3 regions of the Brevibacillus sp. NL20B1 genome follow, and region 2 is predicted to be linked to each of the others. Evidence: riboswitches for the same ligand, from Rfam matches in the RefSeq annotation. Region 2 holds a riboswitch; each other region holds the start of a gene.

Region 1 (10,136 bases), on a different contig from region 2:
GCCGCACAACACCACGGCCAGCACCTGCAGGCGCGTCACCTTCAGGCCAAGGCTGCGGGCCGCTACCGGATTCATCCCGGCCGCCAGCACACGGAAGCCGGTCACGGTGTGGGCAAAGAACAGGTGCAGCAGCACCGCCGCCAAAAAGGCCGCGTAGACCAGCGGCGAATGCCCCGACAGGATGTCCCCCAGCACGGGGATGTCTGCCACCCAGGAAATCCGCCACTGCGGCAGCCCGGCCATGTCCTTGTCGTAAAACGCCCCTTTCACGCCGAAGACGGCGCGCAGCGCAAACGTGGTCAACCCCAGCGCGAGGAAATTGATCGCCACGCCGACGATGATTTCATTTGCCTTCAGTCCGATCGTCATGTAGGCAAACAACAGCGAAAACAGCACGGTGACGGCGGCGGCAAACAGCACAGCCAGCGGCAGGCTGCCGGTAAAGTGATTGCCGACGATGGCGGAAAACGCTCCGACCAGCACCAGCCCCTCCAGCCCGACGTTGAAGATGCCCACCCGGGCGCACAGCGCGCCGCCCAGTGCCGCCAGGAGGATCGGAGTCACCATCCGGATGGTGGAACTGACAAGTGCTCCATCAAACAACTCCATGCGACTCCCTCCTCTTGCTCTTGCGGTTTTTCCACCAGTCATGACTGATTTTGGCGGAGATAAACAGAATCAGCACGGCCTGGATGACGCTGGCCAACTCCAGCGGTACCTCGGTGTTGCGCTCCACGCCCATCGCACCCGTCTGCAGGGCGGCCAGCAGTATCGAGGTAAACACGACGCCGATCGGGTGGGAATTGGCCAGCAGCGTGGCCATCAGGCCCGTCCAGGCATACCCGGGGACGGTCAACGCGCCGTCGACGTACCGGTAATGCGCCCCCAGCACTTCCACGGTGCCGGCCAGCCCGGCCAATCCTCCGCTGGCAAACATCGCCACAAGCATCACCCGATCCTTGTCAATCCCGCCGTATTGGGCAAACAACGGATTGTGTCCGAGCATCTTCACCTCGTAGCCAAACGGGGTGAACCGGACGATCCAGAACAACGCCAGAGCAGCAGCCAACGCCATCAGAAAGCCGGCGTGTACGCTCATGCCGGCAAACAGCTTGGGCAGCCAGACGCTCTTTTCCAGCATGGACGTCTGAGCCAGCGCTGCCGAGCCTGTCTTGTCCTGAAACGGTTCACTCACCAAATACCCGGCAAACAGGACGGCGATGTAGTTGAGCAGCAGAGTGGTGATGAGCAGTTGGACGCGAAACTTCGCCTCCATGTACCCGGCCAAAAGCGACCAGAGACCGCCTGCGGCCACACCGGCCGCCAGCGCGGCCAGCATTTTCACCAGTCCGGGACCGGGCAGGTACAGTCCGACCAGCGTCGCGCAGATCGCCCCCAGCACCATCTGCCCCTCGGCGCCCAGATTAAACACCCCGGCGCGAAACGCCAGCGACAGCCCCAGCCCGATCAGCATGATCGGGGTGGACCGGGCCAATGTGGAGGCAAAGGAGTAGTAGCTCCCAAACGCTCCTTTCCACATCTGCTGGTAGGTATCCAGGATCGATTCGCCTACCGCGCTGATGACGACTGCTCCCGTCAACAAGCCGATCACCACCGCCAACAGCGGCTGGACCAGCGGTTTACACAGCTTTTTGACCGCTTCCATGGATGCTTCCTCCTGCCATCAACACGCTGATTTTCTCTTCCGTCGCCTCCGACCGCTTCAGTTCGCCGACGATTCGTCCCTTGTACATGACCAGAATTCTGTCAGACAGCGCCAGAATCTCCGACAGCTCCGACGAGACGAGCAGGATTCCATCGCCGCTGTTTCGCTTTTCGATCAGCGCCTGGTGGATGTGTTCCATCGCCCCGATGTCCACGCCGCGCGTCGGCTCGGCAGCGACCAACAGCGGCGTCTGTTGCCCCAGCTCGCGGGCGACGATCAGTTTTTGCAGATTGCCGCCGGACAGGTTGCCCGCCTGCTCCTGCAAGTGCCGGGAACCGGTCTTAATGGCAAAACGCTCCACCCACTGCTCCACCACGCGGCGAAACGCGTCCCGCAAAATGACGCCGCGACGGCTGAACGCCGGTTTGCGCTGGTAGCCCATCAAGGCGTTTTCCTCCACGCTCTCCTGCTTGGCCGTTCCCCACAGGTAGCGGTCTTCCGGGACATGGGCCACTCCCGCTTCACGTATGGCTGCCACAGGACGGTTGGTGACGTCCTTTCCGCCCAGCAGCACCCTGCCCGCCGTGACCGGCCGCAGTCCGGTGATGGCTTGCAGCAGTTCCGACTGGCCGTTGCCCGAGACCCCGGCGATTCCGACGATTTCCCCGTGGTGCACGGTAAATGTAACGCTGTCCACGATCGTCTGCCGGTCGGAAACGGTCAGGTTTTCCACCTGCAGGAGGGGCCTGCCGTCCAGGCTCACCCGCTCACTCAACGGCTGCAGGTCACGGCCCACCATCAGCCGGGCCAGTTCGTCCACGCTGGTCTCCTGCCGGGAAACGGTCCCGGTCACCCGGCCGCCGCGCAGCACGGTGATTCGGTCGGCCACCTCCATCACTTCCTTGAGCTTGTGCGTGATCAGGATGACGCTCTTGCCGCTCTCCGCCAGGTGGCGAATCGTCTGCAGCAGTTCCTTTACCTCCAGCGGTGTCAGGACAGCGGTCGGCTCGTCCAGTACGATGATGTCCGCTCCCTGGTACAGCACCTTGAGAATTTCCACGCGCTGCTGCTCCCCGACCGAGCATTGCGATACACGGGCGGTCACGTCAATCGGGATGCGGTAGCGCTCACTGAGGGCCCGCACCGCCTCCACCGCATCCTTGCGCCGGAACAGGCCGGCACGCTGCGGTTCATAGCCGATGACGATGTTCTCCATTACGCTGAAATCGGGAAACAGCATGAAGTGCTGGTGCACCATCCCGATGCCGTGTCGGATCGCGTCGTCGGGGCCGCGAAAGACCACCGGGCGGCCGTTTAGCACGATCTCCCCGGACGTCGGCTGTTCCATGCCGTACAGCATCCGCATCAACGTGGTTTTGCCGGCGCCGTTCTCCCCGACGATGGCGTGGACCTCGCCAGCCCCCAGCGTGAACGATACGTTGTCGTTGGCCGTAAAATCGCCGTATCTTTTCGTCATGTTGCGCATTTCCAGACGGTACGTCATCCCGCTCTTCCCTCCTTTTTCCTGTTGGTCCCATTCAACAGGAAACCGACTACCGCAGTAGTCGGTCGCCGTCTCGTTTACTGCTGCAGCGGATCGGGCACCTTGCGCGTACCCGCCACGATCTCATCCCTGATCGCTTTCACCTTGTTGATGACCTCCTCACCGATGAACGGATGCAGCGGCGTCTCGCTTTCGCGCGTGACGTAGGTGACGCCGACGCCGTCTTCCTTCAGGCCGTACGTCTGCACGCCCGGTTTCAAGCTGCCGTTTACAAACGCCTTTACCGTTTCATAGGCGGCCGTGTCGGTCCCTTTCAACTGGGACAGGACGATGTGTTCCGGATCGATGCCGGTGCGGTCGACGTCCTGGCCGGAGGTGTAGAAGCCCTTTTCCTTGGCTGCTTCAAACACGCCAAGGTCGCCGACAGCAGCAGCTCCGTAGACAAAGTCTGCTCCCTTGTTTGCCTGCAGCAGGGCCAGCTCCTTGGCTTTCGCCGGGTCATTAAAGCTGCCGACGTAGTTGACGAAGACCTCTGCGTTCGGATTGGTCGCCTTCAGTCCCTCCTGGAAGCCGACCGTCCACTTTTTCAAAAGCGGAATGTCCATCGCCGCGACGATCCCCACCTTGTTGGTCTTGGTCGCCAGGCCGGCAGCTGCTCCCATCAGATAGGAGGCTTCATGTTCGCGAAATACCACGCTGCTGACATTGGGCAAGTCCACGACAGTATCGATGATGGCAAACACGCGGTCCGGGTTTTCCGCCGCCACTTTTTTCAGCGCATCCTCCGATTCAAACGACGACGTAATGATCAAATCGTATTGCTCGGCCACGGCCGCGCGGATGTTCTCCTCGATGGCGAAATGGTCGGTCGACTCGATGGTTTTGACGTCGACACCAAATTCCTGCGCCGCTTTCTTGGCACCCTCGTCCATCTGCTGGAAAAACGGGTTGACCCCGATCTTCTCCGGCAAGATCAGCGCGACCCGCTTCTTCTCGCCGCCTTCATGGCCGCCGGCTTGTCCCTCCGGTGCACCGCCTCCCGCCGCACATCCGGCCAACAGTACGGCAAACGTCGTCAATGCCAACAGGTACTTTTTCATGCTGTTCTCTCCTATCTAGTAAAAAAGTTTTTTAACTCCAATACCGGTAATTTACGGGTTTTTTTCGAAAGTTTCAAGGCAAAACACGAATATTTTAGTAAATATACACCATAAACGTTCGATATATTCCCCCTTTTCCCAGGAAGGCGCACCTGATGATGGTATGAAAAAAACTCTTCCTAGAGGAAGAGTTCGCCAAGTTGCGCCAACCTCTTCCTCATCTGTCAAAACCCGAGGGTTTTGCAGGAATTGGCACCTTTCTGTACCGGGGTACAGTGGTTGCCGGGCTTCATCGGGCCAGTCCCTCCGCCTCTCTTGATAAGGTAAGGTGAATCCGCTATCCAGTTGTAATGTCTCTAATTCTAGCAAAAGGTTCTCACATTGCAAATGATTTTTTTGTCATTTCAAAACATTATGTTTGTTGGTCTCGAAACGACTGCTGCAATCTGCGCGACAGCGCGTTCAGTTCGCCCAGTTCTTCCGTGATTTCCCGCACCTTTTGATGCTGATTTTCCGCCGTGGCAAACAGCTCTTCCAGATTGGCCACCGATTGTTCCGTCACAGCCGTAATCGTCGACATCTCGGCGGCCACTTCACCGGAGCGCAGCTTTACCCTGTCCATGCTGGAGCGCACGTGCTCGACGGCCTGCAGGAACGATTCCATTCCGGCCCGAACCGTCTCGATCGAGGTGACAGTCTGGACGGCCAGCTCCTGTCCCTTGGCCACCGACGATTCCCCGTTGCTCATGTGGCGCACGGCGTTTTCGCTCTCCTTGTGCAGCGACTGCAGGATTTCGGCAATCTCCTGGGTAGCGGTAGCGCTTTGTTCGGCCAGTTTTCGCACCTCGTCGGCCACCACGGCAAAGCCGCGTCCGTGTTCCCCGGCCCGGGCCGATTCGATCGCCGCGTTGAGCGCCAGCAGGTTGGTCTGGGTCGCAATCTGGTTGATCGTCTGCACGATCTCCTCCACCCGGTTGGCCTGCCGATTCAGCTCGCGGATGGTGGACGAGGCCACATTGACCGCCTGCACGATCTGCTCCATCTGATGCGACAGCTCGTTCATCATGCCGATGCTCTCGGTGAGGCGGCGGTTGTTCTGATCGGCCTCCGCCTTCATCGCGTTGGCCTGTTCGTTGACCGCCACGATCTCGTGGTCGATCGACTGGACTTCCTCCTCGATCTTCACCGTGGAGTTGGCCTGCGCCTCCATCCCCGTGGCCACTTCGCGGAACGCAACCATCATCTCGTCCGTATTCCGCTTGGTCGTCTCCGCGTGCTCATGCACGTGCTCCGACGTGCGGTCCAACTGTTCCGTCACCATGCGGATGTGGCCCAAAAGCTCCGCCAGCCGCTGTTCTTTTTCCTCTGCTTCCCGCCTCGCCGTCTCCGCTTTGTTCAGCGAGGCTTGTCCGGCCAGACACAGGTAGGTCAAGCCGACGATCATCAATGCGACAGACACGAGGTGCAGGATCAGATTCACTTCTGTCCGGCCTTCATCGAACATGTCGTAGAAACCGGTGTAAAACCCGACAAATGTTGCCGCGATCTGGACAATCCCGGCGAAGACGACCAGCTTCCAGTCCAGATAGGCCGCGAGGAAGCCGAGCACGATAAAGGAAATAAACGCCGTCTCCGGATAAGACGTAAAGTGGTCGAATGCGATGGAGTAATACATAAAGCCGATCGCGACCAGGTAGCGAATCACGTAACTGCCTTTGCGGATGAAGTAGTACGGTGAAACAATCAGTGTCATCAGCAGGCCCAGTGATGTCAGCTTCCAGAAGTTCACGTCTTCCTGATACGCGATGATTCCGGCCAGCCACAGATGATTCCAGAGAATAAAAATCATGAAGCCCTCTTTGTTGGTCAAGGTGTTGCGGACCAACTGAAACATGGTCTGAAGCATAATTTCCTCCTTTACTGCTATGGTGAATACAGCATTCTTTTGTCATTATATCCTGAAAAATCTTCCAAGTTCTATTGGGATCATGGAGAACATGTGAAAAAAGTTCTAACGCGCCCGTAGTTCCGCCGAATCAGAAACGCGGTTTGCCATGACCATTTGGCCCCTCTGACGAATAGGCTAAAGCAGGATCACATTTCTCAAGAAGGGAACGGGAACGCCATGGAAATGAATCAACTGCCGACCACCGTGCTGACCCACACGATCAGCCGCCCGAACGTAACCATTTATTACCCGCAGGTGGCCGGTTTGGCCAATCGACAGGCCGAACAGAACATCAACCAAACCTTGTCGCGGTACGTGCAGGATTTGATCAACCAGCAGCATGAAAGCCAGGTGCCGGGAACGACGGAAATGCAGGGAAGCTACGAAATCAAAAACAATCAGCGAGGCATCTTCAGCGTCACCCTGAACAACTACGCCTACACGCCTCCGATGGCCCACGGCATGACCTATATGATGTCGCTCACAGCAGATGTGCAGACCGGGCAAGTCTTTTCCCTGCGGGACCTGTTCAAACCGGGCAGCGACTATGTCAAGGTGCTGTCAGACAACATCAAAACACAGATCGCCAATCGGCATATTCCCACCCTGGAGCCGTTCAAGGCGATCAGACCCGACCAGGATTTCTACGTGGCCGACAAGGCGCTCGTCATCTATTTTCAACTGTACGAGATCACGCCGTATTACGTGGGCTTCCCCATGTTTCCCATCTCGGTGTTCGACCTGGAGCCGATTATCAGCGAAACGGGGCCGCTCAGCATCATGGCGACCAACTCGTAGCGTGCGTGGCTTTTTCTCCGGGAAAACAACCAGGCTGCCGACGATGTCGACAGCCTGAATGATTGCCTGGCACCCGGGGCCCGGGTGTGGAGACGGCGGCAGCAGACGGGAAGGCGAGCGGTCTTACTGTGCCGTATACCCGCCGTCAATTACCACGGCCTGCCCCGTCACACCCCTGGCCTTGTCACTTGCCAGAAAGACGGCATATTCGGCAATTTCCTGCACAGACAGCAGCCGCCGCTGCGGGACGAGCGGGTATATGACTTCTTCCATCACGCGTTCCAGCGGGACGTTGCGGGTCTTTGCCAGATCGGCCAACTGATTTTGCACAAGCGGCGTGTCCACGTACCCCGGACACAGCGCGTTCACAGTGATGCCGTGGGCGGCTCCCTCAAGAGCGGCCACTTTGGTCAGGCCGATCACCCCGTGCTTGGCGCTGTTGTAGGCCGCTTTCCCGGCAAACCCGATCAGTCCGTTGATCGAGGCCATGTTGATGATCCGCCCATGTCCCTGACGCTTCATGACGGGAAAGGCGTGCTTGATGGCGATAAACGGCGCCGTGAGCATGATGGAGAGCAGCTTCTCAAATGTGTCGGTCGGGAAATCCTCGATCGGCGACACAAACTGCATCCCCGCATTGTTGACCAGGATGTCCAGCCGGCCAAACGTCTCCACGCTCTTCTCAATGCTCGCCTTGAGCTGGCCTTCATCCGTCACGTCACAGCCTGCTCCCAGGGCTTCCCCCCCTTCGCCCCTGAGCTGCTCGGCCGCTTTTTCCACGGCCTCCCGGTTGAGGTCCAGCAGCAGCACCTTGGCTCCTTCCCGGGCAAACGTCCGGGCGATTTCATATCCGATCCCGCTTGCTGCACCGGTGACCAGTGCGACTTTTCCTTCCAGCAGCTTGTTCACGATGACACACTCCTTCTTACCAATTGGTACCCAAAACGACTTCGCCCCGGTTGCAGGATGGACCTAGACGAAAAGCGAAGCGGAGATTGCCAGAATAAAGACAGTCAGCGTCTTCAACACAGTGATCGCAAAAATGTCCTTGTAGGACTGGCGGTGCGTCAGCCCCGTGATTGCCAGCAGGGTAATGACGGCTCCGTTATGCGGCAAGGTATCCATCCCGCCGGAAGCCATCGAGGCGATCCGGTGCAGAAGCTCCGGACTGATGCCGGCCGCCTGCGCCAGCTCCAGGTACTGTTTTCCCATCACTTCCAGCGCAATGGACATGCCGCCAGACGCCGATCCGGTAATTCCCGCGAGCACGTTGACGGCCACGGCTTCGGAAACCAGTGGATGGCTGCTGACCCCGAGAATCCATTCTTGAATCAGCTTGAAACCGGGCAGCGTTTTAACCACGTTGCCGAATCCCACCTCGGACGCCGTGTTGAAAATGGCCAGCAGAGCCCCCATCGCGGCGGTGGTCAAACCGGAGGCGAGCTTGGTTTTCACCTGGTTCAGATTGATCAGCACCGCAGCCAGGATGCCGATGCTCAAGGCGATGATCAGCGCCCAGGAGGAGGCGACGTTCTTCACCTTGTCAATGTTGTAGTTGTCCTTCAAAAGCTGCGGGTCGTACCACGTCTCCACGCTCAGAAACCCTCTGCTGAACAGGTAGTTGGACACCAGGACCAGCACCAACGGGAGCACGGCCAGCCAAATGTTCATGTAGGTTTGCTCCCGGTTGAGCTCCGGTTCGTTGATGTGGCCTTCTCCGTATCCCTCGCCGGCTGCGGCTGCCTGTTTGCGCCTGCGCTCCAGCCAGAAGAGGCCGCCGCTAAAGACCATGACGGCACCGATGATCCCGACCAGCGGAGCGGCGTACGCATCGGTCCCAAAATAGTTGGTGGGGATGATGTTCTGAATCTGCGGCGTACCGGGAAGCGCATCCATCGTGTAGGTAAACGCGCCGAGGGCAATCGCGCCCGGAATCAGCCGTTTTGGGATGTTGGCCTCGCGAAAAATGGCGGCGGCAAACGGGTACACCGCAAACGCCACGACGAACAGCGAGACGCCGCCATAGGTCAAAATGCTGCAGGCCAGCACGACAGCCAGAATCGCCCGATTGGAACCGAGCGCCTTGACGATCGACTGGGCGATGGATGCGGCCGCTCCGTTCATTTCCATCACCTTGCCAAAGATCGCGCCCAACAGGAAGACGGGAAAGAACGACTTTACATAGTTGGCGGCGTTGGTCATGAACGTCTCCGTGTAGCTGGGCATCAGCGCAAGTCCCGACAGAACAGCGGCCAACAGGGTAAATATCGGCGCAAACACGATGACGGGATAGCCGCGGTAGGCAAAAAACATCAAGAGTCCCAACGAGACGAGAATCGCCAACACTTCGATAACCATACCATTCTCCTTTCCTGCCCCTCACCCAAACGCCGAGTCCCGTCCGCTACGTTACAACGCAGCGGATGACAGGACGCGCAGATTGGGGGAGACAATCAGCTCAGGCTCGGTACACGCTTGAATATCAGCCGGGGAATAGCCTTCAACTACCTCTACCAGTTCCAACCCCTGCGGCGTGACGTCAAGGACGGCACGATCCGTAATGATGCGGTGAACCACCTCTTTGCCGGTCAGCGGCAGGCGGCAGTTTTTCAGGATTTTCGGCTCGCCGTACTTGTTTACATGCTCCATGATCACGACGATCTTCTTGGCTCCATGCACCAGGTCCATGGCGCCGCCCATTCCCTTGACCATCTTGCCCGGGATCATCCAGTTGGCCAGGTCCCCCCGCTCGGAGACTTCCATCGCGCCCAGGATGGCGACGTCGATGTGGCCGCCGCGAATCATCGCGAACGATTCCGCGCTGTCAAACAGACAAGCGCCGGGAATCATCGTGATCGTCTCCTTGCCGGCGTTGATGCAGTCCGGGTCCACCTCGTCTTCCGTCGGATACGGTCCGATTCCGAGCAGCCCGTTTTCTGACTGCAGCACGACCTGTTTGTCCGCCGGAATGTAGTTGGCGACCAGTGTGGGAATCCCGATTCCCAGGTTGACGTAGAAACCGTTTTCAATTTCCTGCGCGGCCCTTTTGGCAATCTGTTCTCGCGTTAACATCAGGACAGCTCCCTCCTAGCTTCTCACCGTACGTTTTTCGATGCGTTT
Region 2 (10,136 bases):
AGGCTTCCGCCAATTCCAGCGCCAGCGCCTGCAGGACGTGGGAACGGAGGTAGTCCCCCCGCTCTTTCAACAGGGCGGAGCGCTCGCGGATGCCGGAGCCGGCCGTCACGGCCAAAAACCCGACGTAATCCATCTCGCCGCTCTCTACTGGCCTGAGGAAGTCAGACAGACAGAGATACGGTTCCTCCTGCTGACGAGGGAAGTGGAAGCGCTCCAGCAGACGGCTGTGGTCGCGCGGATCGTAGACGAGGATGTCGTCGCCATCCGCCTGGGCGGGGAAAAACTGATACATCCCGTGCGCCGTGATCGTGCCGTCCTGATTGGCTTCCGCCAGCAGCTCCTGCACCAGCTGATACAGCCCGGTCACTTTTTCATCTCCGGTCTCCAGCAGTTTCTCCACGTTGCCGCGGACGCCGAGATGCTTGCCGAGCAGCATCCGCAGGTTGAGGTAGGGCTGCAGATGGCTGATCGGATAGTGGCGCAGCACATGCCGCTCGCAGTCGGGCGGCACGTGAACGGGCACGGTGCGGTTGACGGCGGAGCGCTTCGGCTTGAGCGATGACGCCGCTGTTTCGGCCTGCTTCGTCGTCGACGCTTCCTCTTCCGCTGCCTGCTGAGCCGCACGCAGCTTTTCCCGTTCCACGGGGTCCTGCAGGCGGTTGACCAGGTCGAGCCCATCCATCGCGTCCTTGGCGTACAGCACGATTCCCTTGTACTCCGGCGCGATCCGGTTGGAGGTAAACTTGCGGGTCAGGGCCGCGCCGCCTACCAACAGCGGCACGTCAATCCCGGCTGCCCGCAGGTCCTGGGCGGTAATCACCATCTGCTGCGCCGACTTGACCAGCAGGCCCGACAGGCCGATCGCGTCTGGCTGCTCTTCACGGCAGGCGGCAATCAGCTGCTCCGGCGGCACCTTGATGCCCAGGTTGACCACTTCGTACCCGTTGTTGGCGAGGATGATCTCCACCAGGTTCTTGCCGATGTCATGCACGTCCCCTTTTACCGTCGCCAGCAAAATTTTCCCTTTGGTGGCCGTCTCCGTCTTTTCCATGTAAGGTTCCAGGAACGATACGGAGGCCTTCATCACTTCGGCGCTCTGCAGCACTTCCGCGACGATCAGTTGGTTGTCGTTGAACAGCCGGCCTACCTCTTCCATCCCGGCCATCAGCGGACCGTTGATGATTTCCAGCGGCGTGTATTTCTCCAGCGCCAGCTTCAGGTCGTCCATCAGCCCGTCCTTGGAGCCTTCCACCACGTAACGGGCCAGACGCTCTTCCAGCGTGAGCGACGACGCTTCCACGCGTACTTCCTTTTTCTTCTGCCGGTAAAACTCGGTAAAGGCGGCCAGCGTCTCGTCGTTGGTCTCAAACAGGAGCGCCTCTGCCAATCGCCGCTCCTCTTCCGGAATGGAGGCGTAGCGTTCCAGCTTCTCGGTATTGACGATGGCGTAATCAAGTCCGGCCAGAGTCGTATGGTAAAGGAAGACGGCGTTCAGCACCTCCCGTCCGGCCGCCGGCAGCCCGAACGAGACGTTGCTGATGCCGAGAATCGTCTTGCACTCCGGCATCGCCTCCTTGATCAGGCGGAGGCCTTCCACCGTCTCGCGGGCGGAGCCGATGTACTGCTCGTCGCCGGTGCCCACCGGAAAGACCAGCGGATCGAAAATGATGTCGCGCGGGTTGACCCCGAATCGATTGACCAGCAGATCGTAGGCGCGTTTGGCCACTTCCAGCTTCCGTTCCCGGGTGACTGCCATGCCGGTCTCGTCGATCGTGCCGACGACGACAGCCGCGCCGTACTTGTGAATCAGCGGCGCCACCTGTTCAAACCGCTCCAGCCCGTCTTCCAGGTTGATCGAGTTGAGAATCGCCTTGCCCTGCGAGTACCGCAGTCCAAGTTCCATGACGCGCACGTCGGTGGAGTCGATCATCAGCGGCGCTTTCACTTTTTTGATGACAAACTGCAGGAACTTCTCCATGTCCCCGTACTCATCCCGGTCCGGGTCGGCGAGACAGATGTCAATGATCTGTGCCCCCCGCTTTACCTGGGCGCGGGCGATGTCGGACGCTTCCTCGTACTTCCCGGCCGCGATCAGGTCGCGGAATTTTTTCGACCCGATCACGTTGCTCCTCTCTCCGACAAGCAGCGGCCGATTGTCTGCTTCCGCGTAGACGACCTCGATCCCCGACACGGCGCTGACCGGCTGTCCGGCCGGGACACGGGGCTTGCAGTCCTTCAATGCTTCCGCCAGCGCGCGGATATGCTCCGGCGTCGTGCCGCAGCATCCTCCGGCGACGTTGAGCCAGCCCTGCTCGGCAAACGCCCGCATCTTGGCGGCCAGTCCGTTCGGCGTCTCGTGGTAATGGCCGTTTTCATCCGGCAGGCCGGCGTTGGGATAACAGCTCACCCCGCACTGGGCCAAATTCGCCAGCGTGCGCAGATGGTCACGCATGAACTCCGGCCCGGTGGCGCAGTTCAGACCAATGGTAATCGGCTTCAGATGCTCCAACGAGACGTAAAACGCTTCGATGGTTTGCCCGGCCAGGGTCGTGCCCATCGGCTCAATCGTGCCGGAGATCATCACCGGCACTTCCCTGCCCAGCTCCGCGAACGCCCGGCGAATGCCGATGCCGCCGGCCTTGACGTTTAAGGTGTCCTGCGAGGTCTCCAAAAGCAGCGCGTCCACGCCGCCGATCAGCAGCCCTTTCGCCTGCCGGTAGTACGCTTCCACCAGCTCTTCAAAGGTGACGCCTCCCGTCAGAGACAGCGTCTTGGTCGTCGGCCCCATCGAGCCGGCGACGTAACGCGGCCACTCCGGGGTGGAATAGGCGTCAGCCGCTTCCCGTGCCAGCCGGGCTGCAGCGATGTTGATCTCCAGATCTTTGTCTGCCACGTCGTACTCGGCCAGGACGATCGAGGTGGCACCAAACGTGTTGGTCTCCACGATGTCCGCACCCGCCTCCAGGTATTTTTCATGAATGGAGCGGATCACGTCAGGACGGGTGAGATTGAGCAGCTCGTTACAGCCTTCGTAGGCATCACCGCCAAAATCATCAGCAGTCAGGCTGGCCTGTTGCAGCATCGTCCCCATCGCACCGTCCAGAATCAGAATTTTCCGGTAAAGCTGTTCACGAAGACTTATTTTCATGGGGCAAACTCCTTTTCTTCCAAACTCACACGCATTGGTCCGTGTACAATAAAAAATCCTCTTCTGTGTGCAACAAGAAGAGGATTTGTCCGCGAAACATACACGCATGACCATCCTCTTATCTTTCAAAGCACACGCTTTGCTGGAATTGGCACCTGGTAATCCGGTTGCCGAGGCTTCATTGGGCCAGTCCCTCAACCTCTCTGGATAAGAGTCGTCACTGTCTGTTATGCAGTTTTGTCAAACGGTAACGATGTTTGAATGTATCTTAACACCCCCTTTTCCTCGCGTCAATGTAGAATTTGTCTATTTTCTCCAGACTGCCCCCGCCCATTTTTTGCGAGCTGGTCATTCGCCCACAACAACCGGCACATTCGTGTATAGACTAAAGCATACGGAAAGGAGGGGAAACAACAATGAGTACTTCCTACTGCGGTTCCGGCTTTTTCGGTGACACGTTCGCAATTGTGCTCGTTCTGTTTATCCTGTTGGTCATCGTCGGGTGTTCGAACGACTGCAACTAAACGAGTGCGTACATCAACAAGGAGCCTAGCTAAACCTAGGCTCTTTTTTCGCTGGACAACCCTGTCCGCCTGCCGTTCCCTGCGGGACGTTTGCGCCTGATGCTGGTTCGTTGTCAGCCGCTGTCCGTTTTTGCTATGATGAAAAGCGATTCCGTACAAAGGAGCGAACCATTGTGGATCAATTGGTACCCTGTAACCGACAGGAATTCCTCTCTCGCCTGGAGACGGTGAAAGAGTTGGAGCACACGGATTTTGAGACATATTCAATCGTCAAGAATCAAGCGACGGGGCAGCACTACCTGCGTTATTCGTTTACGCATCTCAACCTGTTTGAAGGAGGCAGGCGGGACGAATACGACCACTTCCTCCCGCTGGAATCGGACGACGTGCTGGGCATTCTGTTTGGCGACCAGCCCTATCGCTTTCCCGATCACTGGCGCTCTCCCTATCTGCGCAGCGGGACGGATGAGCGGCTGATGCCGTTTGATCCCAGTGAAAACCACGATCTTAAGGAAGCGGCCGAAGCAGAACGATCGCTGCTCGCCAAGCTGGCCCAGTACAAGCGGCAGTGGCAGTCGGCCGACGACAAGGAACGGCTGACGCGGGACCTGTTCCACGATTTGGACGATTTGCTGAAAAAACCGGAAGAGTGAGTTGCATCCCGCAGGAGATGCCGCTATAATGCTAGAAGAATATCGTTGTCGCTGAAGAGGAGAGTACTCCGTCAGAAAGCAGAAGCGAGCCGGGGACGGTGGGAGCCCGGTGCAAACTGACGCGGGGAAGCGCACCTCGGAGACGCGTCCTGAAGGTCCGGACAGCCGGATTGCGTAGGGCACGCCGGGTCTGCCCGTTACCGCAGGCAAAGCGGCTTTCGCCTTTTCCCGTGCGGGAGGCGAGAGCAACAAGAGTGGCACCGCGGGAGTACAACCTCTCGTCTCTTCCCTGATGAGACGCAGAGGTTTTTCTATTTTTTAGATTCCAGACCGAAAGGAGAATTCCATGAGCTATAAGCATCAAGCGGCCAGCATCATTGCCGCAGCACTCACCCGCCTCGGCGCGGACCAATTTACCGCCGAAACCGTATACGACATGCTGGAAACGCCACCCAATCCCAGCATGGGGGATATCGCCTTCCCCTGCTTCCAACTGGCCAAGGCGCTTCGCAAAGCGCCGCCGCTGATCGCCTCCGAACTGGCCGGCGAGGTTAGCGGTACGCCGATCCGCGAAGTCAAGGCGGTCGGTCCGTACCTCAACCTGTTCCTCGATCAGCAAAGCGTCGCCCGCGACGTAATCGGCACGATCCTGACGCAGGGCAGCGCATACGGCAGCCGCGACATCGGTAAAGGGCGCAATGTGCCGATTGACCTCTCCTCCCCCAATATCGCCAAGCCGTTCTCCATGGGCCACCTGCGCTCCACCGTAATCGGCAACGCGATCGCCAACATCTTGGAAAAACACGGCTACCGTCCGATCCGCATCAACCACCTGGGCGACTGGGGGACGCAGTTTGGCAAGCTGATCGTCGCCTACAAGCTGTGGGGTGACGAAGAAAAAGTAAAAGCCGAGCCGATCAAGGAGCTGCTCCAGCTCTACGTCCGCTTCCACGAAGAGGCAGAAAAAGACCCGTCGCTGGAAGATCAGGGACGCGAGTGGTTCAAAAAGCTGGAGGACGGAGACGAGGAAGCGCGCCGCCTCTGGCAGTGGTTCCGCGACGAGTCGCTGAAAGAATTCATGAAAATCTACGACCTCATGGGCGTTCGATTTGACTCGTTCCACGGCGAGGCGTTCTACAACGACAAGATGGACCGCGTCGTCGCCATGCTGGAGGAACAAGGGCTGTTGACCGAATCTGAGGGCGCCCTGGTGGTCAATCTGGACGAGTATGACATGCCGCCGTGCCTGATCAAAAAATCGGACGGTGCCACCCTGTACGCCACCCGCGACCTGGCAGCCGCCCTGTATCGGAATGAAACCTATGACTTTGCCAAGGCCCTCTACGTCGTGGGCAACGAGCAGCGCCTCCACTTCCAGCAGCTGTTCAAAGTGCTGGAAAAGATGGGCTTTGAATGGGCCAAGGAAATGTACCACATCCCGTTTGGCATGATGCTCAAGGACGGCAAGAAAATGTCCACCCGCAAAGGAAAAGTGGTCCTGCTGGAAGAAGTGCTGGCTCAGGCCATCGAAGACGTGCTGAACGTGATCCGGGAGAAAAATCCGTCGCTGGAAAACAAGGAAGAGGTGGCTAGACAGGTTGGGGTTGGTGCGGTCATCTTCCACGACCTGAAAAACTACCGCCTGAACGACATCAATTTCTCCTGGGAGGAAATGCTTACGTTTGAAGGCGAGACCGGTCCGTACGTCCAGTACACGCACGCCCGCGCCTGCTCGCTGCTGCGCAAGGGCGAGTACGTGCCGATCAGCGAGGTGACGCTGCCCGAAGGCGCCCTGGACAGCAAGGAAGCCTGGGCGGTCATCACGCTGCTGAACAGCTTCCCGGAAGTGATCGACCGGGCGCGGGAGCAGTTTGACCCGTCGCAGATCGGCAAATACGTCATCGACCTGGCGCAGGCGTTCAACAAGTTCTACGCCAATGTCCGCATCCTGGCGGAAGAAGCAGACGTCAAGACGGCCCGTCTGCAATTGGTCGCCGCCGTGGTGACAGTGTTGAAAGAGGGGCTGCGCCTGCTCGGAATCGCCGCGCCGGAAGAGATGTAATCGCCTGTTGACGAAAATACACCCGTCAAAAAAACCGACGTTCCTGTTGTGACAGGACGTCGGCTTTTCTTTTCAATGGTGAACAGGTGCTACTTTTTCCCAAACCACGTCTTGCCGAGCAGCTCCACCACCTGCTTGGACAGGGAGCGCGGCGGCTCTGTTTCGGCGCCGGACGCGTCGACGAGACGGTACAACAGCGCCTTGTCGTCTGCCGGGTCCGACTTGGTCTCCAGCGTCAGTGCGCCAATCGTCCCCGCTTTCGTCCATTCCTCGATCATGATCTGATACTCGCCGGGAGCCAGTTCGATGTAGTCCCCGTCGGGCAGGTCGATCACGGCATAGCCGTCATGCTCGATTTCCGCATCGTATGTATGTCCGTTTGCCGCCTCATACAAGGCCAGCTCTTCCGGATTGTTCAGGTTTTCCCGGAGCGGAGCAAAATCCTCGATGGTAACCTTGACTCTTCGTTTCACACAGACTCCTCCTCGCTGACAGCGCACTGTACGGTTTACTCTCACACTCTACCATACGGCCGGTCAGCCTGTCACGGCCCGGCCAGCTGTCGCACCAGGGCAATTTCCTCCCGGTGGTCCCCGCCGGGCGGACGGGGCGTTTCCAGCACGACCGGAATTCCCCGCAGTTCTGGTGTCCGCAGCAGCGAGACGAACGCTTCCCTGCCGATCGCACCACGCCCGATCGGCGCGTGCCTGTCGCGAAAGGAGATGGCCGGATACACCGAATCGTTGAGGTGAACGGCGGCCAGCGCGTCCAGATACCCGAGATTCCGCATGCGGTCGGCCACCTGCTCCCAGTCGTCTCCCGTCCACAGCCCGCTGGCAAAGGCGTGGCACGTGTCGAAGCAGAAGCCCACCTTTTCCGGATGATTCAGCAGCTGCCGCACCTGGGTCAGTTCTTCCAGCGTTGTCCCCATGCGGCTGCCCTGGCCCGCGTTGTTTTCGATCAGCAGCTTCGCCGCACCGCTCCAGCCGTCCAGGATGTCGTTTACCATTCGGATCATCAGCCGGTACCCTTCCAGTACATCCGCCCCCTTGTATTGGCCGAAGTGGACGACCACCCCGATGGAACCGCATGATTCGGCGATTTCCAGGTCGTTTCGCAGTGAATCAGCAATCGCTTCCTTCAATGCGCCCGGCGCTGCGGCAAGATTGACAGGATAGGACGTGTGGGCGATGGAGACGATCCCCTGCTCTCGGCAAAAGGCGCGGCACGCCTCTGCATCCTTCGGGTCAAACGCTTTGAGCGTCAGACTGCGCGGGTTTTTGGGAAAGTATTGGAACGCGTCGGCTCCCAGCGCCAAAGCCGTCTTTGCTGCGGCCAGATACCCGCCGCGAATGCTGACGTGACACCCGACGTACACGCAACTCCCTCCCTGTGGCATGTGGTATCCAGGATCCTTTTCCGCGATTCACAGGCCGGATTGGAGACACTGCTCCGAAAGCGTCCCGCTGCGATTGGCCAGAACCTCCCGTTCGGAAGCCTGTCCGCAACAGTTTATCCCAATTGCAGGAAAATATTTGAAGGAAAAAATTGGCTAATGGTGAACTGGTATACTTTGATGTCTGATGATCACTGGGAGTAATGTGTTATGGTTGGCAGGAAAGTCCTGAAAATCATAAAAGAGGTCATATTGTTTCCGATAGAGCTGATGACTGGTTTGGTTACGGCAATTCGAAGTTTGATGAAGAAACCGAATGAAACCACTCTTGTGCTTCTGGTTTGTTTGTTGATTACGCTTATTGCAGGTTGGGAAATCTTCAATCTTCCAGGTACTTGAGTGAGCACTTCAGAACAAATTTTGAGAAACCACCCCTCAAGTCGAATACGTTGAGGGGTGGTTTTGTTGTTGAATATGAAGGACAACTTCCGTTGTGCGTGAAAGCGGCCCGTCCTGATACGCCGACTGCGGCCGCTCTATGCGTTTGGCGTGCGCCTGTACCGGTCGGCGGGCGGACGGATGCCGGTATGCGCCTGCACCAGCACCCGATCGTACCGCTCCGACGCCCCCGGCGACGGTCGGCTCAACCAAGTGCCCAGCATCGCGCCGAGGAACCCGAGCGGAATCGAGACCAGGCCCGGATTGGCCAGGGGAAACAGCGGTTCGGCCAGAATCATGCCGTGCTCGGGATGCATTACCGACGGGCCGAGACTGACGAGCAGGAGCGAAGCCACAACACCGGTGATGACTCCGGCGATCGCTCCCTGCACCGTAAACCGCCTCCAGTACAAGGTAAACAGGATCATCGGCAGGTTGGCCGAAGCCGCCACAGCAAAAGTGAGCGCCACGAGAATCGCCACGTTCATCTTCTCCGCGCCGATCGCCAGCCAGATGGAGACGAAGCCGACAGCGACGGACGACGCCTTGGCGACCAGCACCTGCTCCCGTTCGGAAGCCTGCCCGCTGCGGACGATGTGGCTGTAGACGTCGTGGGCGAACGCGGAAGACGCGGCGAGCACCAATCCGGTCACGACTGCCAGTATCGTGGCGAAGGCGACGGCCGAGATGTAGGCCATCAGGAATTCGCCCCCCAGCGCATCAGCCAGCAGCGTCACCGTCAGATTTCCCCCAAACCCGGCCTGATTCAGGGTCTGCCAGCCGATAAACGCGCACGCGCCGAATCCCAGCAGAATGGTCATCAGGTAAAACGCCCCCATGATCCAGGTGGCCGTGATGATCGACTTGCGCGTGGTGACTGCGTCCTTCACCGTAAACAGCCGGGCGATGATGTGCGGCAGGCCGGCCGTGCCCAGGATCAGCGCCAGATGCAGCGAAAGGATGTCCAGCGGCTTGACGTACTGGTTGCCCGGATAGAGGTACCGCTCCCCGAGCGGAGTAGCCGTGCTGACGTAATCAAACAGCGCTGCCAGGCTCCAGTCAAAGCGGGCCAGCACGATCATGGAAACGATGCAGGTCCCCGTCAGGAGCAGAATGGCCTTGATAATCTGCACCCAGGAGGTGGCCTCCATCCCGCCAAAGACGACGTAGATCGTCATCAGGCTGCCCACCACCATCACCGCGGTCTTGTACTCGATGTCAAACAGGTGGTGGATCAGCGCTCCCGCCCCCACCAGTTGAGCGATCATGTAAAAAATCGTGATCAGCAGTGTCGTGCAGGCGATCACCCCGCGCAGCCCTTTGCTGTCAAAGCGAACGGCGATCGCGTCGGCCAGGGTGTATCGCCCCAGGTTGTGCAGCGGTTCCGCGATCAAAGACAGCATCACCAGATAGGAGACGAAAAATCCGATCGCGTAGAGAAAGCCGTCAAATCCGTACAGGGCGATCGTACCCGCAATGCCGAGGAAAGACGCAGCGCTCATGTAGTCTCCCGCGATGGCTACGCCGTTCTGCAAACCGGTCAGACGGTTGCCCGCAGCGTAGAACTCACGCGGGTTGACCGCCCGCCTGGCTGCCGAATACGTGATGAACAGCGTGCCGATAATGACGCTGCAAAAGAAAATCACCGCAGACATGCCAGCCTCCACTTCCGCCTGAATGGCAAAGAAGCCGGGGCGTACACCCCAGCATCTCCAGTTTCCTGTATACTTATCCGCGGGCTATGCCGTTTCCTTCATGCCCGTATTGGCCTTGACCAGAATTTCTTCAAATTTGGCGTCGTCCCGCGAGGAGGAAAAGTACGTGCCGATCCATGCGGCCAAAAAGCCCAGCGGGATGGAGACGATGCCCGGATTGCTGAGCGGGAAGAGCGCTTCGCCGACGAGAATCGCCTTGC
Region 3 (10,136 bases), on a different contig from region 2:
AGACGAGCGGGTGGAGACGGGCAAAAAGCGCGTCGTCGTGCTTGGCTCCGGCCCGATCCGCATCGGCCAGGGCATCGAGTTCGACTACGCCACCGTTCACGCGGTCTGGGCGCTGAAAGAGGCGGGGTATGAAGCAATCATTATCAACAACAACCCGGAGACCGTCTCCACTGATTTCAACACCTCTGATCGCCTGTACTTCGAGCCGCTCTACATCGAAGACGTGATGAACATCATCGACGCGGAACAGCCCGAGGGCGTGATCGTTCAGTTTGGCGGACAGACGGCGATCAACCTGGCGGACAAACTGGCCGCCCGCGGCGTGCGCATCCTCGGCACCAGCCTGGAGAACATCGACGCAGCGGAAAATCGCGAAAAGTTTGAAGCGCTGCTCAGAAGCCTTGACATCGCCCAACCGCCGGGCAAAACCGTCACCTCTGTGGAAGAAGCGGTGGTGGCGGCTGAAAGCCTCGGCTTCCCGGTACTGGTTCGTCCATCCTACGTCCTGGGCGGCCGCGCGATGGAAATCGTCTACAACAAGACGGAACTTTTGGAGTACATGGAACACGCAGTGAAGGTCAATCCGGAGCATCCGGTGCTGGTCGACCGCTACATGGTCGGCACGGAGGCGGAGGTGGACGCCATCTGCGACGGCGAAAACGTGCTGATTCCGGGCATTATGGAACACATTGAGCGCGCAGGGGTGCACTCCGGCGACTCGATCGCGGTGTATCCGCCGCAGTCGCTCTCGCCTGAAATCAAAGCAGAACTGGTAGACATGACGACGAAACTGGCCCGCGCCCTGCAGATCAAAGGGCTGATCAACATTCAGTTTGTCATCTGCGACAACCGTCCGTACGTGATCGAGGTAAACCCGCGTTCGTCCCGGACCGTGCCGTTCCTGTCCAAAGTGACGGGCATCCCGATGGCGAACATCGCGACCAAGGCGATCCTCGGCCACTCCATCGTCGAGCAGGGCTTTACGCCCGGCTGCCATCCGGAAGACGAGATGGTTTCCGTGAAAGTGCCGGTCTTCTCCTTCGCCAAATTGCGCCGCGTCGACATCACGCTGGGTCCGGAAATGAAGTCGACCGGCGAAGTGATGGGCCGCGAGCGGACGCTGGCCAAAGCGCTGTACAAAGGGCTCCTGGCCGCCGGCATGAACATCCCGACACATGGTTCGCTGCTTGTCACCGTCGCCGACAAGGACAAGGGAGAAGCGCTGGAGATCGTGAAACGCTTCCACCGCCTGGGCTTTAAACTGCTGGCCACCTCTGGAACGGCGGATTACCTGGAGAAAGCGGGATTGACCGTCACCCGCGTAAACAAGCTGTCCGAGGGCACGCCCAACCTGCTGGACATGATCCATCAAGGGGAAGCGAATATTGTGTTAAACACCCTGACCAAAGGCAAGACACCGCAGCGGGACGGTTTCCGCATCCGCCGCGAAGCCGTGGAAAACGGTGCCGTCTGCCTGACGTCCCTGGACACAGCAAAAGCGCTCCTGCACGTCCTGGAGACGATCACGTTCTCTACGGAAGCGATGCCGGCGCAGCGCACGGGAGCCAAGCTCGCCGTGCCGGTATAACAGTCAGAGCGTCACCTACGCAGGGAAGCAAATTCGAGGCGGTGTCGCCACTAGGAAGGGAGAGAGCGGTGTGCCGCTGCAACCAACCGATATACGCGAGCGCATGATCGTTGCGCTCGACTTTTCCACGAAAAAGGACGTCACACAATGTCTGGCCCGGCTGGACGGGCTGATTCGATACGTCAAGGTGGGTATGGAACTGTACTATGCAGAAGGCCCGGCGATCGTCCACTACCTGAAGGAGCAGGGACTAAAGGTGTTTCTCGACCTGAAGGTGCACGACATTCCCAACACGGCCAAAGGGGCGATGAAAAGCCTGGCCCGTCACGGCGTCGACATGGTCAACGTGCACGCTGCGGGAGGCGTGGCGATGATGGAGGCGGCCCGGGAAGGACTGGAGCAGGGGACCGCGGCCGGTGCTCCCCGTCCTCTGCTGATCGGCGTTACGATGCTCACCTCGACCGGACAGCAGACGATGAACGAGGAGCTGGCGATTCCCGGCACGGTGGAAGATGTCGTCGTCCATTACGCGAAGTTGGCCAAACAGGCGGGGCTGGACGGAGTCGTCGCCTCTCCATTGGAAGTACCGATGATCAAGCAGGCGGCCGGTATTGATTTCCTCACCGTCACCCCGGGGATTCGGCCTCTCTGGGCGGAGAAGGGAGACCAGACCCGGATCACGACCCCGGAACAGGCGTTTCAGTTGGGGAGCGACTACATCGTAATCGGCCGGGCGGTTACGGCTTCGCCCGATCCTGCCGCCGCCTGGGAGCGGATCGTTAACGCCGTTCAGGCGGCATGCCTCTAAACGTACGCGAAGGGAAGAGGATAGGATGAATACCACGACAGCCAAAGAAATAGCGGGACACCTGCTGGAGATCGGCGCCGTTCACCTGCGCCCGGACCAGCCGTATACCTGGACATCCGGCATCAAGTCGCCGATCTACTGCGACAACCGGCTCACGATGTCTCATCCGCCGGTCCGCCGCCGGATTGCCCAGGCGTTTGCCGAGGTGATCCGCGAACATTTTCCGCAGGTGGAAGTGATCGCCGGCACGGCGACGGCAGGCATCCCGCACGCTGCCTGGGTGGCAGAACTGCTGGACCTGCCGATGATCTACGTGCGCGACAAGGCAAAGGGGCACGGGCGGCAGAATCAACTGGAAGGCGCGCTGGCCGCAGGTCAGAAAGTGGTGGTCATCGAGGATCTGATCTCCACCGGCGGCAGCTCGCTCAAAGCGGCAAAGGCCGTCCAGGCGGAGGGAGGCGACGTGCTCGGCGTGGCAGCGATCTTCAGCTACCAGTTTCCAGAAGCGGAAGCCCTCTTTAGGGAGGAAGGCGTCCCGGTCGCGACGCTTTCCCACTACACCGCGCTGCTCGAGACGGCACGCGAGCGCGGCGTCATCACGGCAGAGCAGGAAAGCCTGTTGGCCGACTGGCGCAAAGCCCCTCGCAGCTTTTATGCGTAACCGGTCATGTCGCATGTCCAAACGGATTGGATAGAAAAATTTTGTACCTCAATCGACTGTACTTTACCAACGCCCTGTTTCGGGGCGTTTTTTGTTTTGTTCGTTACCAAAATGTAATTGATTTTCATGTTTTTTACATTATAATACTTCATAACCGGTGGGTAAAAATCGTGGATGCTCTTTTACATTTGAACGTAATGGAGGGATCATGAACAGACCATTACTGTACATAACCTTGTTTGCGTTTCTGCTTCTCACAGCAGGATGCTCGGATGAGAAACCCAAAAACGAACGCAAAGGTTTGACAGGATACGTCATCGAGACAAACTATGAGAAAAAAGCACTGCTGGTTGCTGAAAGTGACAAAACAGCAAGAGATGGCGACTATGACGCCGAATGGTATTTCGTAAACGACGATGCCATTCTGCTTGATCGCAAGAATAACAAGGTTTTGCTTACAGACATAGAGGTCGGAGCGGAAGTAGAAACATGGGCGGCTTCCCCTTCATTGGAATCGTATCCTGCGAAAACGGATTTGAGCAAACTTGTCGTTGCAGATGATGTACAACATCCACATTATCCCATGCTGCAAAAGAAAGCCATTCAAATGGCGCTAAACTTTGTAAAGAGTCTTTCTGACAAAGCTGATATATTCATTGTACAGGATGCAGTGAGCACCGAATCAGAATGGATCGTTCGCGTTTTTACTTTCAATGCAGGACAGAAGCACGAGATAAGTGTTCATGCAGAAACGGGTGAAGTAAAGCGAATCAAATAACCCGGTATTGGCGAAAGCGCCTTTTCCGTTGGTTCGACAGGTGCCAGTGCCTTGCTGGTCAAGAAAAAGGATGGCCGATCTGACGACGCCATCCTTTTTCGTATGTATGTCAACTTGCAGCGGCTTACGACGGGCGAAATGCCGGTCTGCCAGATTTTTGTTGACGAACAACCTGTGATTCTTTACAATGATACCCAAGAGTTAAACACTGTTCTTATCCAGAGCGGCGGAGGGACTGGCCCAATGAAGCCCGGCAACCGTCACGCGGTGCGTGACCAGGTGCCAATTCCTGCAAGACAGATGTCTTGACAGATAAGAAGCGGGTTTGATTGATATGGACGCAGACCTTCTTCTTGTCGGAGAAGGTTTTTTTATTTTTCTGTTTCAAAATTTCATAGGACTTCTTCTTATCCAGAGAGGTGGAGGGACTGGCCCGATGAAGCCCGGCAACCGTCACGCGGTGCGTGACCAGGTGCCAATTCCTGCAAGACACGCGTGTCTTGAGAGATGAGAAGAAGGCTCGAGCACAATGCACACCAGCCTTCTTCGAATCCGAAGAAGGCTTTTTCATGTTGTACAAACAAAAAACGGGGTGGAAAAACATGAGTGTGGTAAAAGTAGGCTTATTGGGATTGGGAACGGTAGGCGGCGGGGTGGTCAAGACAATCCGTTCGAAGCAGGAGAAGCTGTCGGCCCGGTTGGGCAAGCGCATCGAAATCGTCAAGGCGCTGGTGCGCGACTCGCGGAAGCAGCGGGCCGTGCAGGTGGAGCCATCGCTGTTGACGACACGGTTTGCCGACGTTATGGAAAGCGACGTAGACATCGTCGTGGAAGTGATGGGCGGCGTGGAACCGACCTACGACTACGTACGGTCGCTGATCGAGAAGGGCTGTCATGTGGTGACGGCCAACAAGGAGCTGCTGGCCAAACGCGGCGCGGAGCTGGTGGAACTGGCCAACCGGCACGGCGTCCATCTCGCCTATGAAGCCAGCGTCGCGGGGGGAATTCCCATCCTTGGGGTGCTCCGTCAATTCCTCAGAACCAACGATATTACAAAGGTGTGCGGCATCCTCAACGGGACGACCAACTTTATCCTGTCGCAGATGGAGGAGGCCCAGCTTCCCTACGACGATGTGTTGAAGCGGGCACAGGAACTGGGGTATGCGGAGGCAGACCCGAGCTCCGACGTGGAAGGCTGGGACGCCTTGTACAAGCTGTACATTCTGGCACAGCTCGTGTTCGGGGAGTCGCTGCCCCTGTCAGCCATTGAGCGGCAGGGGATTGTTGAAGTCTCGCAGAGCCACATCCGGCTGGCGAAGGAACTGGGGTATCGGATCAAACTGCTGGCGCAAGCCCACCAGGGAAACGGCGGCCTGCACCTGTCCGTGCGGCCGACGCTGGTGCCGCTGGAGCATCCGCTGGCGCGCATCCAGGATGCGTACAATGCCGTACAGGTGGAAGGCAGTCTCGTCGGCGACCTTTTGTTCACCGGCAAAGGGGCGGGCGAATTGCCGACTGCCAGCGCGGTTGTGGAAGATCTGGCCTACTTGCTGACCCAACCGTTTGCGCCTCATCCCGCTTGGCGTGAACGGCCGGAGGCGGTCCCGTCCAGCCGCCTCTCATCCGGCCTCGACTTCTGCTGTCTGGCAGGGACAGCGGCTGGCGTGACGCCGGAGCAGGTACTGCTGTTTCTCGAACGGGCGGGTGTCTCCGTCCGCAGGATGACCGTCCAGTACGATTCGGGCAGCGTCCTGCGTGTGGGCCTGCTCGCTGCCGGACTGCAGGAGGAGCACGTTGGGCTTTTGGAACGGGATTTCGGCCTCGAAACGCGGCTTTATCCCGTGCTGGAGGCGGCCGATGATCAAGATGCTGACGGCGGGAGTGCGGGGCTGTAAACTAGCATCCAACTCCCCATCGCATTCGCCGGGATTTTTTGGCATGATAAAAGCGGAGCACTTCTTCTTCAAGGGGATGAGGACAAGTCATGCTGGGTTCGCAAACCATCTTGCCGGCCATTCGCCAAATGAAAGAATTTGAACGCGTCCTGGAAAGCCGGTACGAGACGATCATTTTGCTGGAGAGCCATATCTGCCAACTGAAAAGCATCGCCGACCTGGCACGCCGGCACGGAAAAAAGCTGTGGCTGCATGCCGATCTGGTGCAGGGATTGAAAAACGACGAGCACGGCGCACTGTTTCTTTGTCAGGAGATCAAGCCGGCCGGCGTCATTTCCACCCGTTCGCAGGTGATCACGACCGCCAAAAAGAAGGGCTTGGTCACGGTGCAGCGCCTGTTTCTGCTGGACTCCGGCGCGCTGGAGACGAGCTACAAAATCCTTGAGCAGACAAAACCCGATTTCGTCGAAGTCCTTCCGGGGGTCATGCCGCACATTATTACGGAAATTCGCGAACAGATTCAAATTCCGATCATCGTAGGCGGGTTTATCCGCACCCGGGAGGAGATCGAGAGCGCTCTGGCGGCAGGAGCCATCGCCGTCACCACCTCCGATCGAAACTTGTGGAAACAGCTGTAAAAAATGATTGACAACGCTTTCACGACCGCATAAGATTGATTACAGAAGTTCATATGTCGGATGAGATCAGGAGATCCACCTATATATTCCCTGTGTTTAAGTTCCTGTGGACTTAAACCGTGGATAAATAGGTGGATTTTCTGTTTTCTTCCAGTGGAGGTGAACAGCAAAAGAGGGAAAACCAGTCCAGACTCGTCATAAATATTAAAAAAAGAGAATGGAGGAACAAGATGTCGGCGTATTGGGCGGAACTGATCGGGACCATGATGCTGGTGATTCTCGGGGACGGCGTCGTGGCGGGAGTCGTGCTGAACAAGTCAAAGGCAAAAGACAGCGGGTGGATCGTGATTACCTTGGGCTGGGGGTTTGCTGTCGCCTTTGCCGTATACGCGGTCGGGGCCATCAGCGGCGGCCATTTTAATCCGGCCATTACCATTGCGTTTGCGTCAATTGGCTCGTTTGCCTGGGAGCTCGTGCCCGGGTACATTTTGGCCCAGATGGCCGGGGCGTTTTTGGGAGCAATCTTTGTCTACCTGTACTACCTGCCGCACTGGAGAGAAACTGCTGACCCGGCGGCCAAGCTGGCAGTATTCTGCACAGCTCCGGCGATTCGACACACATTTGCGAATATTCTCAGCGAAGGGCTGGGCACGTTTTTCCTCGTGTTTGGCCTGCTGGCTATCGGCAGCAACACGTTTACCGAAGGGCTCAATCCGCTGATCGTCGGATTTTTTATCGTCGCCATCGGCATGTCGCTCGGCGGGACCACCGGCTACGCGATCAATCCGGCGCGCGATCTGGGGCCTCGTCTCGCCCACTTTGTTCTGCCGATCCCGGGCAAAGGCACATCTGACTGGGGCTACGCCTGGATTCCGGTCGTGGGGCCGATCGTTGGCGGGACGGCGGGAGCGCTCGTCTTCAAGGCCTTGTTCGGATAGCGGTCGGCCCAAGCTGATTGAGGCAGAGATGATCGGGAAACGATAAAGGAGGATATGTGACGGATGGAAAAGATGTATGTTTTGGCCATTGACCAGGGCACGACCAGTTCCCGTGCCATTTTGTTCAACCGGGAAGGACACATGGTGGGAGTAGCCCAGAGGGAGTTTACGCAGATTTTTCCCCGGCCGGGCTGGGTGGAGCACGATGCCATGGAGATCTGGTCGTCCGTCGTCGGCGTGATCGGCGAAGTGCTGGCCAACCACAACATCAGCGCCCAGGAAGTGGCCGCGATCGGCATTACCAACCAGCGGGAGACGACTGTCGTCTGGGACAGACACACCGGTCTGCCGGTCTACAACGCGATCGTCTGGCAGTCCCGCCAGACGGCCGATATTTGCGAAGAGTTGAAGGCGAAAGGGCTGAACGACCTGTTCCGCGAACGGACCGGCCTGTTGATCGACGCCTACTTTTCCGGCACCAAGGTCAAGTGGATCCTTGACAACGTGGAAGGGGCACGCGCCAAGGCAGAACGCGGCGATCTCTTGTTTGGCACCATCGATTCCTGGCTGATCTGGAAGCTCTCTGGCGGCAAGGCGCATGTGACTGACTACACCAATGCGTCCCGCACGCTGATGTACAACATTTACGACCTGCGCTGGGACGACGAACTGCTGGCGCACCTCACCGTGCCGAAAGCGATGCTGCCTGAAGTGCGCTCCAGCTCGGAAATCTACGCGCATACCGACAAAGATCTCTTTTTCGGCGTGGAGGCGCCCATCTCCGGCGCGGCGGGTGATCAGCAGGCAGCCCTGTTCGGCCAGGCATGCTTTGAGGAAGGCATGGCGAAAAACACCTACGGCACCGGCTGCTTCATGCTGATGAACACCGGGGAGAGACCGGTGCGTTCCGAACACGGCCTGCTGACCACGATTGCCTGGGGGATCGACGGCAAAGTGGAATATGCGCTGGAAGGAAGCATTTTTGTCGCCGGTTCCGCCATCCAGTGGCTGCGCGACGGCCTGCGCATGCTGAAATCAGCGGCGGACAGCGAAGCGTACGCCAGCCGAGTGGAATCGACCGAGGGTGTCTACGTGGTGCCGGCGTTCGTCGGCCTGGGCACGCCGTACTGGGACAGCGACGTGCGCGGCGCCGTCTTCGGCCTGACGCGGGGGACCAGCAAGGAGCACTTCATCCGTGCCACGCTGGAATCGCTGGCCTACCAGACGAAAGACGTGCTCACCGCAATGGAGGCCGACTCCGGCATCAATTTGAAAAAGCTGCGCGTGGACGGCGGCGCGGTGAAAAACGACTTCCTGATGCAGTTCCAAAGCGACGTATTGGGCGTGCCGGTGGAACGTCCGCAGGTAAACGAGACGACCGCTCTGGGAGCAGCCTATCTGGCCGGGTTGGCGGTAGGCTTCTGGAAAGACAGGCAGGAGATTGCCGCCAACTGGCACGTCGACGGCGTCTTTGACGTGAAGATGAGCGAGGAGAAGCGCAACGAACTGTACGACGGCTGGAAAAAAGCCGTGCGGGCTGCGATGGCCTTCAAATAATCGGCCGCATGTGGTATACTGTACGCGATAAGTTCATACGGATGGTCTGAGATACGGAGTCGACCACTGATCCTTCTTTGCAGGCAAGGAGGGATTGGTGGTCGTTTGTGTTTTTTCCGGACTGTTCGGGTTGACCCATCGATAAAGTAGAACAGGGAGTGATGCGTGATGAAACGAGCGGAGCACCTGGCGCAACTCAAATCGACAGAGGTAGACCTGCTGGTGATCGGCGGCGGTATCACCGGAGCGGGGATTGCGCTGGACGCCCAGGCAAGGGGGATTCAAACAGGGCTGATTGAGATGCAGGATTTCGCCGCGGGGACCAGTTCCCGCTCCACCAAACTGGTTCACGGCGGGCTGCGCTACCTGAAGCAGCTGGAGTTTCGCCTCGTCTCCGAAGTGGGCAAAGAGCGGGCGATCGTCTACGAAAACGCGCCGCACGTCACCCAGCCGGAGTGGATGCTGCTGCCGCTGATCGAAGGCGGCACGTACGGACGGCTGGCCACATCTGTCGGCCTGTACCTGTACGACTGGCTGGCAGGAGTGAAACGGAGCGAACGGCGGCGGATGCTCAGCCGGGAGGAGACGCTCAAGATGGAGCCGCTCCTGCGCAAGGAAAAGCTGAAAGCGGGCGGTTACTACGTGGAGTACAAGACGGACGACGCCCGGCTGACGCTGGAAGTGATCAAAGAGGCGGCGGCCCGCGGGGCGCTGCCGGTCAACTACGTGAAGGCGGAGTCGTTCCTGTACGAAAACGGCAAGGTCGTTGGCGTGCAGGCCGTCGATCGGATCAGCGGGGAGACGTTTGCCATCCGCGCAAAAAAAGTGGTTAACGCTGCCGGTCCGTGGGTGGATGAATTGCGCGAAAAAGACGGTTCCCTGCAGGGCAAGCGGCTCTTTCACACCAAAGGGGTGCACATCGTCTTTGACCAGGCGCGGTTTCCGCTGCGTCAGGCCGTCTATTTTGACACGCCGGACGGCCGCATGGCGTTTGCCATTCCGCGCGCGGGGAAAACCTACGTGGGCACGACCGACACCCCCTACGACGGCGATCTGGCCCATCCGGTGATGACGGTGGAAGACCGCGATTACCTGCTTTCGGCCATCCATTACATGTTCCCGGAGGTGGGCATCCGGGCGGAGGACATCGAGGCGAGCTGGGCTGGGATACGGCCGCTGATTTACGAGGAAGGCAAGTCGGCTTCGGAAATCTCCCGCAAAGACGAAGTGTTTCGTTCCCCGAGCGGTCTGATCACCATTGCCGGCGGCAAAC

What was found. Region 2 has a riboswitch for S-adenosylmethionine ahead of metH (methionine synthase). Riboswitches for the same ligand answer to the same signal wherever they lie in the genome.
Region 1: it holds a riboswitch for S-adenosylmethionine, as region 2 does, so the genes downstream of both, KDN35_RS15275 (BMP family lipoprotein) here and metH (methionine synthase) in region 2, are expected to answer to the same signal.
Region 3: it holds a riboswitch for S-adenosylmethionine, as region 2 does, so the genes downstream of both, KDN35_RS00830 (homoserine dehydrogenase) here and metH (methionine synthase) in region 2, are expected to answer to the same signal.

What each region holds. Positions count from the first base shown of each region.
Region 1 is NZ_JAGTPT010000023.1:59,774-69,909, reverse strand. Features, by position in the region: gene KDN35_RS15290 (ABC transporter permease) at 1-609, opposite strand, end outside; gene KDN35_RS15285 (ABC transporter permease) at 596-1,666, opposite strand; gene KDN35_RS15280 (ABC transporter ATP-binding protein) at 1,641-3,170, opposite strand; gene KDN35_RS15275 (BMP family lipoprotein) at 3,248-4,270, opposite strand; SAM riboswitch class I at 4,485-4,595, opposite strand; gene KDN35_RS15270 (methyl-accepting chemotaxis protein) at 4,683-6,164, opposite strand; gene KDN35_RS15265 (DUF3298 and DUF4163 domain-containing protein) at 6,396-7,016, shown strand; gene KDN35_RS15260 (3-hydroxybutyrate dehydrogenase) at 7,140-7,925, opposite strand; gene KDN35_RS15255 (GntP family permease) at 7,989-9,374, opposite strand; gene KDN35_RS15250 (CoA transferase subunit B) at 9,426-10,091, opposite strand; gene KDN35_RS15245 (CoA transferase subunit A) at 10,104-10,136, opposite strand, start outside.
Region 2 is NZ_JAGTPT010000015.1:68,796-78,931, reverse strand. Features, by position in the region: gene metH (methionine synthase) at 1-3,148, opposite strand, end outside; SAM riboswitch class I at 3,264-3,362, opposite strand; gene KDN35_RS12020 (YjcZ family sporulation protein) at 3,565-3,672, shown strand; gene KDN35_RS12015 (hypothetical protein) at 3,846-4,325, shown strand; gene argS (arginine--tRNA ligase) at 4,672-6,387, shown strand; gene KDN35_RS12005 (hypothetical protein) at 6,477-6,860, opposite strand; gene KDN35_RS12000 (deoxyribonuclease IV) at 6,932-7,765, opposite strand; gene KDN35_RS11995 (solute symporter family protein) at 8,320-9,876, opposite strand; gene KDN35_RS11990 (solute symporter family protein) at 9,961-10,136, opposite strand, start outside.
Region 3 is NZ_JAGTPT010000001.1:155,175-165,310, forward strand. Features, by position in the region: gene carB (carbamoyl-phosphate synthase large subunit) at 1-1,588, shown strand, start outside; gene pyrF (orotidine-5'-phosphate decarboxylase) at 1,659-2,396, shown strand; gene pyrE (orotate phosphoribosyltransferase) at 2,422-3,057, shown strand; gene KDN35_RS00825 (DUF3221 domain-containing protein) at 3,266-3,835, shown strand; SAM riboswitch class I at 4,047-4,154, shown strand; SAM riboswitch class I at 4,240-4,349, shown strand; gene KDN35_RS00830 (homoserine dehydrogenase) at 4,405-5,730, shown strand; gene KDN35_RS00835 (glycerol-3-phosphate responsive antiterminator) at 5,820-6,368, shown strand; gene KDN35_RS00840 (MIP/aquaporin family protein) at 6,599-7,306, shown strand; gene glpK (glycerol kinase GlpK) at 7,370-8,863, shown strand; gene KDN35_RS00850 (glycerol-3-phosphate dehydrogenase/oxidase) at 9,032-10,136, shown strand, end outside.